Regions from separate parts of the Microbulbifer salipaludis genome, predicted to be linked through region 3. Evidence: predicted binding sites of a transcription regulator. Region 3 holds the regulator's gene; each other region holds the start of a gene.
The links. Region 3 encodes LexA, which represses DNA repair genes until DNA is damaged. Its sites were predicted from a motif close to ACTGTNTNTANANACAGT; they were not measured.

Region 1 (5,047 bases), on a different contig from region 3:
GTCGAAGGCGCGACAGGCGCTGACCAGTTCCTGCAGGTTCTCCACCCGCGTCTGGCCCTTCTCACCCTTTTCCTTGCCGTGAAACTCGATCAGGCCGGTCTGCTCGATGGCCATCTCGGCGATGTGGTCGAGGGTCTTGTCGGTGCTCTCCTCATCCAGCGCGTCGATCAGCCTGAGGAAGTTGCCCAGCGCATTGCCGGCGCGAGCGGCGAGCACCTTCTGCTGCAGCATCTTGGATGCGGCGTCCCACAGAGAGCAGCCGTGTTCACGGGCGAACTCGCGCACGGTGTCCACGGTGCGCGCACCGATACCGCGGGTGGGGGTATTCACCACCCGCTCGAAGGAGGTGTCGTCGTGGCGGTTGGTGATCAGGCGCATGTACGACAGTGCGTTCTTGATCTCCATGCGCTCGTAGAAGCGCTGGCCACCGTAGATGCGGTAGGGCACCTGCTCGCGCAGCAGGCCTTCTTCCAGCACCCGCGACTGGGCGTTGGAGCGGTACAGGATGGCGATACTGTCGCGGCGGTTGCCGTCGCGCACCCAGTCCTGGATACGCTCGACGATAAAGCGCGCCTCGTCCTGTTCGTTGTAGGCGGAGTACAGCGAGATGGGTTCGCCCTTGTCGCCCTCGGTCCACAGCTCCTTGCCGAGGCGACCGGAGTTGTGCGCGATGACCGCATTGGCGGCGTTCAGAATGGTGCTGGTAGAGCGGTAATTCTGTTCCAGGCGCACCGTCTGCACGTCCTTCAGGTCCGCCTCAAAATGCTGGATATTCTCGATCTTGGCGCCGCGCCAGCCGTAGATAGACTGGTCGTCGTCCCCCACCGCGGTAATCGCACACTCATCCCCGGCCAGCAGACGCAGCCAGGCGTATTGAATGGTGTTGGTGTCCTGGAACTCGTCCACCAGGATATAGGGGAAGCGGCGGCGATAGTGCGCAAGGATGCTGTCGTTGTTGAGCAGCAGTTCGTGGGCGCGCAGCAGCAGCTCGCCAAAGTCCACCACCCCGGCGCGCTGGCAGGCTTCCTCGTAGGCACTGTAGATACGCACCATGGTCTGCAACCAGGGGTCGCCCGTGAGCTGGATATACTGCGGGCGGATACCCTCGTCTTTCTGGGCGCCGATCCACCACTGGGTCTCCCGCGGGGACCACTTTTTGTCGTCCAGCCCCAGCTCGTTCTGCACCCGCTTGATCAGGCGCAGCTGGTCGTCGCTATCGAGGATCTGGAAATTCTGCGGCAGCTTGGCTTCGGCCCAGTGGGCACGCAGCAGGCGGTGGGCGAGACCGTGGAAGGTGCCCACCCACATGCCAAAGGTATTTACCCCCAGCAGTTCCTCGATGCGCCCGCGCATCTCGCGCGCGGCCTTGTTGGTAAAGGTCACCGCCATAATGGAGTAGGGCGATGCCCCCTCCACCTGCATCAGCCAGGCGATACGGTGCACCAGCACACGGGTCTTGCCCGAGCCGGCGCCAGCCAGAACCAGTTGATGGCCCGGCGGCGCCGCGACGGCTTCGCGCTGTGGGTCGTTGAGGGGGTCTAAGAGTTCAGATACGTCCATGGGGGCGGATTGTATCAGGGGTTTTGGGATAACTGGGTATATAAACAGGGTTTTGAACCACTGAAATTCGATGTGAAGGCTCTGATGCCGGATAGGCCTTTGTGAGACCGTCTGCGGCCAGGACGGCCGCAGACGAGCCCCCAGGGATGGGTTGAGGGGGGGCGCCTAGCTCGTGTCTCGCAAAGGCCTAGCCGGCAGCAGGGCCGCCACAAAGCCAGAATCGAGCGGAGCCAAGGCTCGCCAGCACCGGGCCATACCGCTAAACTGCACGGCTTGAACCATAGAAGGTAGAGTCGTGAAGCCAGCGGAAGTCACGCAGCGGATCAGCGAACAGCTGAGTTCCATGCGGAAATCGGAGCGCAAGGTCGCCGAATACATCCTCGCCAATCCGGGCGAAATCATCCATATGCGCATAGTGGATCTCGCCACCGAGGCCCAGGTGAGCGAGCCCACCGTGGTGCGTTTCTGCCGCGCCGTCGGCTGTTCCGGCTTCCAGGAATTCAAGCTCAACCTCGCACAGCAGCTCGCCTCCAGCCCCAGCTTTGGTCAGATCGCGGTCACCGAGACTGACACCATCGCCGAATACAAACGCAAGGTCTTCGACTCCACCGTCGACACCTTGCTCAATGTGCGCGACAAGATCGACGGGCGCGCGCTGGAGGCCGCCGTGGCCGCCATCGCCGCCGCCAAGCGGGTGGAGTTCTTCGGCTTTGGCGCCTCCGGTGCGGTCGCCGCCGACGCCCAGCACAAATTCTTCCGCCTGCAGATGGCCACCGCCGCCCATTCCGACCACCATATGCAGAGCATGTCGGCGATGAGCATGGAGCCCGGGGACGTAGTGGTCGCCATCTCCCAGAGCGGTCGCACCTCCTCGCTGTTGCGCTCCATGGAAATGGCCAAGCAGCAGGGCGCCATCGTTATCGGCCTCGGCCCCAGCGGCTCCCCGATGACACGCCAGTCCAGCATTCCGCTGGAGGTGGATGTGGAGGAGGACATCGAGCTGTATACGCCGCTGTCCTCGCGCATTGCCCACCTTGTCGTCATCGACGTGCTGGCTATCGGCGTCGCCCAGCGCAAGGGTCCACAATTGCAGGAGCACCTGCTGAAGCTGAAAAAAGGCCTCTATAATTTGCGGGAAGAGAAGCACTAATACGGCCACAAAAGAGGCGAACAGGACGCGATATGCACGGAAGCAGCGACCAGCAAGATAGTACGCCCAACCAACCGCAGGATCTTGGCATCGCCGAAAAGCGCCTGATCCTGATCGCCGCCCTGCTACAGGGCCTTGCCCTTTACGCACTCAAGTTCTTTGCCGCCGTCGAGCACTGGTCGCCGGTGTGGCAATTTCTCTGCTACACCCTGGTCATCACCCTGCCACCACTGATTATTGTCACGGTGGCGCCGCGTCTGGCGCGAGGGTACTGGTGGATCGTCGCCGCGTATGCCGCACTGCTGGCCCTGCTGGCCAGCTACCGGGGCTATCAGTGCACGCCCGCCGATATGATCGATTGCAACTGGCCGTTTGCGTTCTGCGTTGCCGTGGTGGTTGCCACCTTTATTGTCGCTTTCCTGCTGCGGGCCGGCGCCACCGACACGGCGCAGCTGCGCTGGCCGGACTATTCCGCCCAGTTCCACTATTCCTGGGATATCGCGCTGACCGTCGGCCTCACCCTGATTTTCACCGGGATTTTCTGGCTGATCCTGTTCCTGTGGCAGTCGCTGTTCAAACTGGTGGGTGTGGGCTTTTTCAAGGAGCTGTTTGAGGAAGACTGGTTTTTCTACCCGGTGACCTGGCTGGTGGCGGGCTGTGGCGCCATCCTGTTCCGCTCGCAGCAAAGCTTTGTGCTCACCCTGAAGCGCCTGCTGCGCACCATGCTTGTCGCGCTGCTGCCGTTGCTGGCGGTGTTGACTGTGGTATTCCTCGCCACCTTGCCGTTTACCGGGCTGCAGCCGATCTGGGACACCGGCCACGGCAGCGCCCTGCTGTTGTGGCTGCTGGCACTGTTGCTGTTTTTCACCAACGGCGTGATCCAGGACGAGTTTCCCTTCGCCCGCTATCCCAAGTGGATCAACCGCCTGCTGTTGCTGGCCCTGGTGCTCGCACCGATTTATGCCGCATTCGCCCTGTACGGCCTGTTCCTGCGGGTGCACCAGTACGGTTGGACCCCGGAGCGGCTGTGGGGTTTTGTCGTAGCGCTGACCCTGGCGCTGCTGGCGGTCAGCTACAGTATCGCCATCCTGCGCCGGGGCGGGCACTGGGCCGACTGGCTGCCACGGCTGAATAGCGGGCTGGCCCTGTGGGTGCTGGCGGTATGCCTGATTACACAGTCGCCACTGGCAAATTTCTGGCGCATCAGCGCCGACAGCCAGGCGGCGCGGCTGCAGGACGGGCGGGTAGCGCTGGCGGATTTTGATTTCTTTTTCCTGCGCCAGAAGCTCGGGCGACCGGGGCTGGAAGCGCTGCAAAGCCTGCAGACGCTGCCCATTGTCCAGCAGGACAACGACATCGCCGCGCACCTGCAACAGTTGCTGGCGCCAAAGATTGACGGGAAGCTCCGGGAAAACCCGCTACAGATACACGCCCGCGCGCAGCGGGTGCGGGAGATTCCGGTGCTGCCCGAAGGCGCGCCGCCGCCGCCGCAACACGCCGACCTGGGCGCTGCGGGCAGGGCCTGTGAACAGGAGGGGCGCGCTTGCCTGTGGCTGGTACAGGATCTCGACGGCGACGGAGCGCCCGAATACCTCCTGTTTGAACACCGCGATTCCAGCACGGATCAGCGCCACTGGCTGCGGATCACCGCCCACACGGCGGGTGATGGCGGCTGGGCCGTGTTTGCCGACAGCAGCCGCACCACCACTGAATCCTTTGATCAGCTGCAGGAGCGGCTCGCCAGGGGTAACTTTGCGCTGCGCGCCTCCCGCTGGCAAAGCCTGTACCTGGACGATGAACTGCTGTTCGACCCGACCCAGTAACCGTTTGACCCGGTATTCTCCCACTGTCATGGAAACCACCGCACGGGGCCGCTACCATGCCGGCCCCGCGGTTGCGTAATACCAAGCCCATCGACCGCCCGTATTCGCCAACCAACTGCCGTACCCGAATTACTATGCCCCCGAATTTTTTCGACGCCCAAGGCAAGCCACCGCGCTGGTTCGCCCCCTGTCTGGCTGCGCTGGTGGCGCTGACGCCCTTTGCCATCGACACCTATCTGCCAGCCATCCCCAATATGGCCGCCGCTCTGGGTGTGGAAGTGGCGCAGGTGCAGCATTCGGTGTCCAGCTACCTGCTGGGTTTCGCGGTGGGGCAGATCTTTGGCGGGCCGCTGTCCGACCGCTGGGGGCGCATTCTCATCGGCACCATCGGCCTCAGCATTTTTATCGCGAGCACCATGCTGATCCTGTTTGCCAACACGGTGGAACTGCTGATTGCGCTGCGCTTCCTGCAGGCGGTGGGCGGTGGCTTTGCCACGGTGATCTGCGGTGCCAT
Region 2 (5,047 bases), on a different contig from region 3:
TGCCTTCATCGAAAAAGTCCTCCCGCAGGCTGTGGCTTTCTATCGCCTGTAGTTGCTGGCACTTGAGTGCCAGCGCCTGCACGGGCTCTTTCAGTGTTACGCGCTCAAACTGCAGCTTGGTCAGTGCGATCAGTCTTTGCGGGTCCAGTAGCGGCTGGGAGATGTCTACCGTGACTTGCTGGCTGCCGCGGCTGCCGTAATCGAGCGTCCAGCACAGCCGCTGGCTGTACAACTGGCGGCGTTGCAGCTGCCGGCACAGCTCCCGCACCAGGCGTCCGGCGGGGAACAGCAGCTGCTCACTGTTATCCAGTGGGCTTGGGAAAAACAGTTCACTATCAAATTCTGCCGGCGGCTCGAAGCTGGGTATCGGGTCCGGGCGGGTACCATTCAGGCGGGCGAGGTAGTCGATAAAACTGTGCCCGAAGCGGCCACCTACTTCTGACAGGGGGATGGCCAGCAGCTGGCTGACGCGCTTGATCCCGCAGGCATACAGCTTGGTAATGGCCGTGTGACTGCAGTCCAGGAATTTACTGGGGGCGAAGCTGATCCACTGCCGCCACTGCTGGGGGGTGGGCGCGCTTCGGGTTTCTGCCAGCCACTGGCGGTGCTCCGGTAGCTGGCTGAGCAGGTGCGCGGCAGAAGGGCTGTGGCCCAATCCCATGCTGTGGCTGATACGCATTTTGTGCAGTTCCTTGCCCAGCTGCTGTAACAGGGGGGCGAGGCCGCGGTGGGCCTTGAGGCTGCCGCTGATTTCCAGATAGAGGCAGGCGAAATTGCTATCGGGCTGATTCTTTTCACTTTCGGCACTGCGTGGTGATACCACGGGAGTAAAGCTGTAGGCCCACTGGGCCAGGTGCTGCAGCAGTTGTTCCTCGCGCTCCCGGTCCCGGTCCAGCAGCTGCAGTTCCGCGCAGTAGGCGCAGGCGGTGGCGATGCTGAGCCCGGGCTCGATATTGTGCGTATAGGCGGCGTTGTTGGCCTCAATAATCAGACTGTTCTGGGTTACTGCCAGGGGAGCATCGTCGCCGGCGCGGTGGGCGCGGACCAGTGCTTCCAGGGGCAGCTTCGGGAGCTGTATGCAAAGCCAGAGCATGTTGGAGTCTCCTGTCGGAGCTTGGTTAATTGGTAGATACGCTGCGCTTATCTACCCTACGGCATTGTTACTGGTGGTTGTGCGTAGGGTGGATAAGCGCAGCGCATCCACCAGAGAGCGTACCGTCGATTCAGTGGAGCGGCTGGTCCTGCCGCACCAGGTCCGGGTTGCGCGCCAGGTGCAGGCGCTGGCCGGATTTGCCGCTCAGCTGTTTGAACAAATGCAGTGCCAATTGCTCGCCATCGCTTTTCAGTTGCAGGCGCAGGGCCGCGGGCGACGGGGTTTGTGCACAGGAGCCGGGGCGGAAGTGAAAGTGCAGGCAATCGCCATCGCGCGCCGCCAGCTGCAGGCGGCGAAGGTCTTTGTCTGCGTGGGTTTCCTTGCCCTGCCACTGGATCAGGGCGCCGCAGGCGCCGGACTGCAGGGACTGCTCCGCTGCCCATAACTGATCCCGCTGGCCCCTGGGGTGCAGGATCAGCAGCTTTTCCAGCTGCACACCGGCCTGCGCCAGCGCCGGGGCATAGGGAATGTGTGGTGGATTGACCAGTATCACCATGCGCCCCTGGCGGGTGAGCTCTGCCAAGGTGGGGAGTATCAGGGACATCTCGCCAATACCGGCCTTGTCGACCAAAAGCTCCGTGGTGGCGGCACGGGGCCAGCCGTGCCCGGCCAGCAGTGCATCCAGGCCGCGGTAGCCGGTGCTGATACCGGTGCGCGGGCGACGCTGGCCACTGGCCAGTTGCCAGATGTCCGGGCGGGCAAGCAACTGCTGCAATGGCCGTGGCCGCTCTTGCCCTGTTGTCCCTTGCCCTGATGTCCCTTGCCCTGGGGGGATAGATGGCTCGTTGCTGGCCTGCTGAGCTAACTGCTTGTTTTGCAAAAAGTTTTCGGCGCTGTTCACGATTGGCTCGCTCCACACGGGTGGTCTGACAGGGGTTGGCTGTATGTGCATACAGTATCTACTGGCAATTTATACAGTAGTCATCCAGTGTCGGCAAGCCCACACCGGGCCTGTACGCGCTGAATTCGACGGCAATCAGTGATACTTTTTTGCACAGGGCAAACCGGCTATGATTCGGCCTCTTTAAATGACTGCCAGAAATGAACAAGTGAGGGGAAAGGGTGAGCATCAAATCCGATAAGTGGATTCGTCGCATGGCTGAAAATGAGGGCATGATCGAGCCCTTCGAGCCGGGCCAGGTACGTCACGGTACATCGGGTGATCGCCTGATTTCCTACGGCACGTCGAGCTACGGCTACGACGTGCGCTGTGCCAGCGAGTTCAAGATTTTCACCAATGTGCACTCCGCCACCGTGGACCCCAAGGCGTTTGATGAAGACAGCTTTGTGGATGTGGAGGGCGACTACTGTGTCATCCCGCCCAACTCCTTCGCGCTGGCGCGCACCGTGGAGTACTTTCGCATTCCACGCTCGGTACTGACCATCTGCCTGGGTAAGTCCACCTACGCCCGCTGCGGCATCATCGTCAACGTGACCCCGCTGGAGCCCGAGTGGGAAGGTCACGTGACCCTGGAATTCTCCAACACCACCAACCTGCCCGCGAAAATCTACGCGAATGAAGGTGTGGCACAGATGCTGTTCTTCGAGTCCGACGAAATCTGCGATGTGTCCTACAAGGACCGCGGTGGCAAATACCAGGGGCAGCGCGGCGTCACCCTGCCGAAGACCTGATCTGACCACGAATGACAGACCTTCCTACCCAGACCGATGTGCTGATCATCGGCGCCGGCGCCGCCGGCCTGATGTGTGCCTCGGTGGCGGGCAAGCGTGGCCGCAGTGTGCTGGTGCTGGACCACGCCAACAAGGTTGGTAAAAAAATCCTGATGTCCGGCGGCGGCCGCTGCAACTTCACCAACCTGTACACGGCGCCGGACAACTTCTACAGCGAAAACCCCCACTTCTGTAAATCCGCCCTGGCTCGTTATACCCAGTGGGACTTTATTGCGCTGGTGGAAAAGCACGGTATCCCCTACCACGAGAAAACTCTTGGTCAGTTATTCTGCGACAACAAGTCCCGGGATATCGTCGACCTGCTGCTTACGGAGTGTCGCGAGGCGAAAGCGCAGATACGCACCCGCTGTGAAATCCAGCGCATCGAGCCTCTCGATGAAGCGCAAGCGAAAGGCTTTGTGGTGCACACCTCGCTGGGGAAAGTGGTGTGTGAATCCCTGGTGGTCGCTACCGGCGGCCTGTCGATCCCCACCATGGGTGCTACCGGTTTTGGCTATGACCTGGCCAAGCAATTCGGCCACAACATCATTCCCACCCGCGCGGCGCTGGTACCGTTTATCCTGAACAAGCGCGCGCTGGCGCGGCAGCAGGAATTGCCGGGCACTTCACTGGCGGTGAATGCCAGCTGTGCCGAGGGCCACTTCCACGAGCAGATGCTGTTTACCCACAAGGGACTGAGTGGCCCGGCGGTATTGCAGATTTCCAGTCACTGGAAAGAGGGTATGCCGGTGACCTTCGATCTGGCGCCGGGGCTGGATTTATCCGACTGGCTCAGCGAACAGCGCGGTAACAAGCAGGAGAGCTTCCTGCACACGGTACTGGCGGAGCTGTGGAGCAAGAAGCTGGTACAGTTCTTCCTGCAGAGAATCGGCCTGGATAGCAAGCCGCTCAAGCATTACAGCGAACAGGCATTAAAAGACGTGGGCGAGAAGCTGCAGACCTGGACGTTGACTCCTGAAGGCACCGAGGGTTACCGCACCGCGGAAGTTACCCTGGGGGGCGTGGATACCAACGAGGTGTCGTCGCGCAGTATGCAAAGCATGAAGCAGCCGGGGCTGTATTTTATCGGTGAGGTACTGGATGTTACCGGTTGGCTCGGCGGATTCAATTTTCAATGGGCCTGGGCATCTGCCCATGCCGCCGGTGGGGAGGTCTGATCAATGGGTGATGTATTGCCATTCAAACGCAAAACCCCTTGGGAAAAACACAAGGGCAGCAGTCTGTGCCGTGATGGGTTTCACAAGTGGGTGGTCGTCACCGAGCGCAAGTTTGATGTGAAGCAGGGGAAGCTGGTCACGGAGTACCGTTGCCAGCGGTGTGGAAAAACCAAGACCGAGTTGCTGTAATTAAAATTACTGTAAATAAAAAGCCGGCACGAATGCCGGCTTTTTATTATTGCGGCCTGAATTACTGCTTCGGCGCCGCTACGCCCATCTCTTCCAGCAGATTATCGGCGTGATCCACTTTCTCCATTACCCACAGCATGTATTCCACATCCACATGGATGGCGCGGGTGTTGTCGTTGAAGTCCCAGTCGGCATTGATGCTGTCGTAGGTGCCGTCGAACACCAGACCGATGAATTCACCCTTGCCGTTCATGGTGGCAGAACCGGAGTTACCGCCGGTGATGTCCACGGTGGTAAGGAAGTTCACCGGCACGGAATCCAGTTTTTCATCGTAGAAACGACCGTAATCCTTGTTCTCAATCGCCTCCAGCAGTGCCTGGGGCGCATCGAACGGGTCTTCACCGGTGTATTTGGCCTCAATACCACGCAGGGTGGTGAAGGGGACAAAGCCGTCTTTGCCATCGTTGCCATCTGCAGCGCCTTTGATAGTGCCGGCAGGCGGGGTGTAGCCTTTCACCAAGCCGTAGGTCAGGCGCAGGGAACTGTTGGCATCCGGGTAAACCGGCTTGCCTTGCTCATTGTAGTAGGCGATCAGCAGGTCCATATACTTCGGGCGTACTTCGGCGAAGCGGCCTTCCATTTCCTTATCGTGCTGTTCGATCGCCAAGCGGTCGTCATAGGTGGCCACCGCCAGCTGAATAAACGGATCGTCACTATTGCGGAATTCTTCCGGTGACTTTTCCATCCACGCGAGGCGACTCTCGGTTTCAGTGAGGCCGGTTTTCTCATACATGGCCGAGAGTTGCTGCTGCAGTGCATCACCACTCAGCCCACTTTTGAAGAAGCTATCGAAACT
Region 3 (5,047 bases):
CTCCGTAAATGGGGTCAGAAACCGCTCAAATACCGCCTGTATCAGCTCTTTTTTCGAACCAAAGTGATAATTTACCGCCGCCAGATTAACGCCCGCCGTGCTGGTTATGGTCCGCAGTGAGGTCTCGGTAAATCCGCGTTCGGCAAACAGCACCTCGGCGGCGTCCAGTATACGGTTGACGGTGTCCAGCTGACTCATGTCCTGCTCACAGTTTCAAACTGATAATTAAAACGTTTGTTTAAAGCGAGAGACTAGCATAGTCGCCCCGGCACGGCAGCCCATCTGCATTGCACGGTCGACACAGAATTTGCGCCACTGGTGAAACCGCCCTCGCATCCGCGCGCGCCAAAGTTCCACCGCACGACATTTGCGACCTGCCAGTTACCAAGACCTCCCGCCCCACACTAGATTGAGTTCAGAGGCTCCACTATTGCGAGCCACAGGATATTGACCCGGGAGGGCCACATCATGGCAAGAATTGCTCCTGAAATTGGTAGCTGGTTTGAAAATTTCGACAGTGGCGACTTGTTCGAAGTGGTGGCCGTAGACCACCCATCCCGCACCATTGAAATCCAGTACCTGGACGGTTCACTGGGGGAAATCGACTTCCAGAGCTGGCCAAGATTACCGGTGATCGGCGCCGCGGAACCGGAAAACGCCAATGCCGGCTACGGTATCCTTGCGGAAGAAATGCAGGATGAGGAAGACTCGGGATTCCGCAGCCCGATTCTTTCACCGGTGCAGAGCGCCATCGACCGGCTGGAGGGTGAATCGTATCCGGGAACCGACGATATCTTCTGACGTGAGAACCGGTAACCTCACAACCGACCAGAAACCTGCCCGCCTCGCCCCAGAGAGTTTTCGGCCTTTACAGTGCTGAAAACCGGCGATGAATTACTGAGTCTCCCCGTCACACTCACGGATAAACTCGATAATGATCTGCGCCGCTTCATCGACGGTATCAACCAGTGTGAACAGGCTCAGGTCATCGGCATCAATGCAGCCCCGCGCCAGTACGGTATTGCGCATCCAGTCCACGAGTCCTGCCCAATACTGCTTACCCACCAACACAATGGGGAAGCGCCGCACCTTGCGTGTCTGCACCAGCGTGAGCGCTTCAAACAACTCATCCAGGGTGCCATAGCCCCCGGGCATGGCAATAAAGCCCATCGCGTGTTTGACGAACATAAATTTACGCACAAAGAAATAGCGAAAGTTCAGATTGATATCGAGATAGGCATTGGGCAATTGCTCGTGAGGCAATTCGATACTCAACCCGATGGATTCACCAGACTGGCAAAACGCACCGCGATTACAGGCCTCCATAATCCCCGGCCCACCACCGGTAATCACCGGCACTCCTTCGCAGGCCAGCAATTCCCCGAGGCGTTGCGCCTCCTGATATTCCGCCGCCTGTTCAGGGAACCGCGCACTGCCAAACACGGTGACAGCACCCTTGAGGGTAATCAGCCGCTCGATACCATCCACGAGTTCAGACTGAATACGCAGCACTCGCCATGCTTCGGGCATTTTTGCATCCAGCATATGCCAGCTCCTTATGAATATGCCTGGCGAAGTGCATGGGCGATGTGAGCGATACACACCGAACCCCATACACCAAACCCGCTTACAGTCTAGCAGTTCACGCAATCCACCCAGCGTTTGCGGCCCCGCCAAATCTGTATATAATCACAGCAACTGTATAAAAATACAGACCCCGGGAAATCGGGATGGAAGATCTCGAATAACAGGAACTGCCCATGACAAACCTCACTGCCCGCCAGGCCCAGGTACTTGCGTTGATCAAAACGTATCTGGACGATACCGGTTATCCCCCCACCCGCGCGGAAATTGCCCAGGAACTCGGCTTTCGCTCGCCAAACGCAGCGGAAGAACACCTCAAGGCGCTGGCGCGCAAGGGCGCCATCGAGATGGTGGCCGGTGCCTCCCGTGGTATCCGCATCCCGGACCATCACACCGGCCTGCCCATTGTCGGTCGTGTTGCTGCGGGTAACCCGGTGCTGGCAGAGGAAAATATCGAGGAGTACTGTGAAATTCCCGCCGAGTTTTTCCATCCACCAGCAGATTATCTACTGCGGGTGCACGGCATGAGCATGAAGGATGCAGGTATTCTCGACGGCGACCTGCTGGCGGTGCAGCGGACCGACAACATTCGCAATGGCCAGATCGTGGTGGCGCGCATTGAAGACGAAGTGACGGTGAAGCGATTCAAGCGCCGGGGCAACCAGGCAACGGTTCAGCTGCTGCCGGAAAACGAAGACTTCAATGTGATTGAAGTCGATATGCGCGACCGCAACTTCGCCATTGAGGGGCTGGCGGTGGGTGTGATCCGGCAAAACCCGGTGTGATACGCACGGGGCGGATTACCGCAGACATCCACGCATAAAAAAACAGGGCCTAGGCCCTGTTTTTTATGCGTCTGTATCAACCAGGATCAGTGGATTGTGTGCTCGGTCAAATCCACGTCCTCTTCTTCAAAAGGCTCTGGCTCCAGGGCATTGATCTCCTGCACCGCTTCGATACCCGCCTCCAGCATGGCGCGGGCAATGGTCACTTTGTGCTCACGCAGAAAATCGAGACTCTCGGCAGAAAAATGGATACGCACCAACGGATCATCTTTGTGACCAGCACGCCGCAGCGCCACATCACCATTGGACAACTCGATGATTTCGTAGGTCTCAGAAGACATTCATCTCTCCACTTATCTTCCCGGGAAGCACCAACCACCGGCCGGCGCGATTTGTGGCAGTGTACCACAGGGAAGGGAGATTAATCAGAGGACAGAACCGGATCCAGCCCGGACGGGTTCACCACTCCTGCCCGTGGGCCCGCTGCCGCACCACCAGCTCATTCAGCGCGCGCAGCCACTTCATCAACAGATCCCGGCTAAGGGGCTCAGGAGCCGCTCGGTCAAGCTGCTGTACGGGGATCAGGCTCTGCACACCGATGGCCCCTTCAGACTGGGCCACTTCTGCACCTGCCGGCCGCCACAGAGCCTCCCAGGCCGCCTGCATGCCCTGAAACCAGCTGTCCGGGTTTTCCGACAGGCTCACCAGCTCATTGACTTCGGCACTGAACTTGCCGCGAGCCGACACCAGTTGCGCCAGTGCCTGGGCGGTATCCGGCTCGCCCCCGGCCCGGAACCCGAGCTGGAGCTGCTGCCCCTGCTCGGCGAGAAATGCTTTGTAGGCTCGCCACAGCTGCATCAGCGCCGCTTCCTGCAATGCAGTTTCCCGCAGCGCCTGCTGAGTGTCTGCAACCTCAACCTCGCCCGGGGCTGGAGACTGGAGGATCAGCTGTGCTTTGCGCAATGCCGACGCAACGCTACCGGTATAGGGATTACTCAACCTGCATACTCCCTATTTCTCCCTGTTTCTTACAACGACCTGCTGAGCAGACCAGCCGGCCAATTACTTGGCCGGGGATTTTTTGGTGGTGGCTTTTTTCTTGGCTGGTGCCTTTTTAGCGGCCGCTTTTTTAGCCGGTGCTTTTTTCGCCGCAGCTTTTTTCTTGGCTGGTGCTTTCTTCGCCGGCGCGTCTACCTGCCATTTGCCATCGCGGTAGAAAGCCTTCCAGCCGGTGGCCTTACCCTCTTCCTCGCTCTGGACATACTGCTCCTGAGTTTTGCGGCTGAACCGCACCACGGTATCGCGGCCTTCGTTGTCTTCCGTGGGTGCCGAGAACAGGAAGCTGTACTTGGGATCAATCTCGTCTTTATGTGGCAGCAGTTCCTTCACCAACGGGGCACGGGTCTCGCGGTTTTTCGGGAACTGGCTGGCCGCCAGAAACAGACCGGAGGCGCCGTCGCGCAGAATGTAGGTGTCGTCCACCTTCTCGCAGGGCAGCTCGGGCATGGGCACCGGGTCCATTTTGGGTGGTGCCGGCTGGCCACTCTTCAGCAGCTTGCGGGTGTTTTTGCAGGTCTCGCTGGTACAGCCGAAGTACTTGCCGAAACGGCCGGACTTCAACTGCATATCCGCCCCGCACTTGTCACACTCGATCAGTGGGCCATCGTAACCCTTGATCTTGAAAGTGCCTTTTTCCACTTCAAAGCCGGGGCAATCCGGATTGTTACCGCAGATGTGCAGCTTACGCTGTTCGTCCACCAGATAACTGTCCATTGCCGTGCCGCACTTGCCACAGCGGCGCTTCTCGCGCAGCTGGCGCGTTTCCGCCTCTTCATCTTTATCGGCGTCAACGGCTTCTTCACCAGACACCAGGTTCATGGTGTTGGTGCAGCGCTCCTTGGGAGGCAACGCATAGCCGGAGCAGCCCAGAAAGACGCCGGTTGAACCGGTGCGGATCTGCATATGGCGGCCACACTGGCTGCACTCGATGTCCGTATCCGTGGGCGAATTGCGCCGCATGCCGCCTTCTTTATCCTGCGCCACTTCGAGACGCTTGCTGAAACCGGCATAGAAATCGTTCAGCAGGTCTTTCCAACCCCGCTTGCCTTCTGCAACCGAGTCGAGGGACTCCTCCAGGCTGGCGGTAAAACCGTAGTCCATGAGGTCGGTAAAGCTCTCGCTGAGACGATCGGTGACGATGTCACCCATCTTCTCCGCGTAGAACCGGCGGTTTTCGAGACGCACGTAACCGCGATCCTGGATCGTGGAAATAATGGATGCGTACGTCGATGGACGGCCAATTCCACGCTTTTCCAGCTCTTTTACCAGCGCCGCTTCACTGAAGCGCGCCGGGGGCTTGGTAAAGTGCTGCTTGGGGTCGAGCTTCTTCAGGTTCAGCTTTTCACCGACCTTGATATCGGGCAGCACCAGGTCTTCGTCTTTCTTGCTCTGTGCCGGCGCCACTTTCAGGAAGCCGTCAAAGCGGATGACGCGACCACGGGTGCGCAGCTCGAAGTCCCCTGCCGTAACCACCACAGATGTCGAGGTAAACTGCGCCGGCGTCATCTGGCACGCCACAAACTGCTGCCAGATCAGGGTGTACAGACGCTCAGCGTCGCGTTCCATGCCGGAGAGCATGTTGGGTTTTACCCGCACATCGGACGGACGAATCGCCTCGT

Region 1: uvrD (DNA helicase II) is a predicted target of LexA. The motif match lies at 1,592-1,609, and genes of this name have one in related genera.
Region 2: imuA (translesion DNA synthesis-associated protein ImuA) is a predicted target of LexA. The motif match lies at 2,033-2,050, and genes of this name have one in related genera.

What each region holds. Positions count from the first base shown of each region.
Region 1 covers NZ_JAEKJR010000001.1:481,417-486,463, reverse strand. The annotation lists gene uvrD (DNA helicase II) at 1-1,560, opposite strand, end outside; gene hexR (transcriptional regulator HexR) at 1,856-2,710, shown strand; gene JF535_RS01960 (DUF4153 domain-containing protein) at 2,743-4,533, shown strand; gene JF535_RS01955 (multidrug effflux MFS transporter) at 4,668-5,047, shown strand, end outside.
Region 2 covers NZ_JAEKJR010000003.1:87,416-92,462, reverse strand. The annotation lists gene JF535_RS15660 (Y-family DNA polymerase) at 1-1,093, opposite strand, end outside; gene imuA (translesion DNA synthesis-associated protein ImuA) at 1,224-1,868, opposite strand; gene dcd (dCTP deaminase) at 2,216-2,785, shown strand; gene JF535_RS15645 (BaiN/RdsA family NAD(P)/FAD-dependent oxidoreductase) at 2,797-4,002, shown strand; gene JF535_RS15640 (hypothetical protein) at 4,006-4,191, shown strand; gene JF535_RS15635 (S46 family peptidase) at 4,253-5,047, opposite strand, start outside.
Region 3 covers NZ_JAEKJR010000002.1:1,727,448-1,732,494, forward strand. The annotation lists gene JF535_RS12925 (TetR/AcrR family transcriptional regulator) at 1-198, opposite strand, end outside; gene JF535_RS12930 (DUF6763 family protein) at 469-801, shown strand; gene JF535_RS12935 (LOG family protein) at 895-1,545, opposite strand; gene lexA (transcriptional repressor LexA) at 1,761-2,369, shown strand; gene JF535_RS12945 (hypothetical protein) at 2,456-2,710, opposite strand; gene JF535_RS12950 (DUF6586 family protein) at 2,829-3,368, opposite strand; gene topA (type I DNA topoisomerase) at 3,432-5,047, opposite strand, start outside.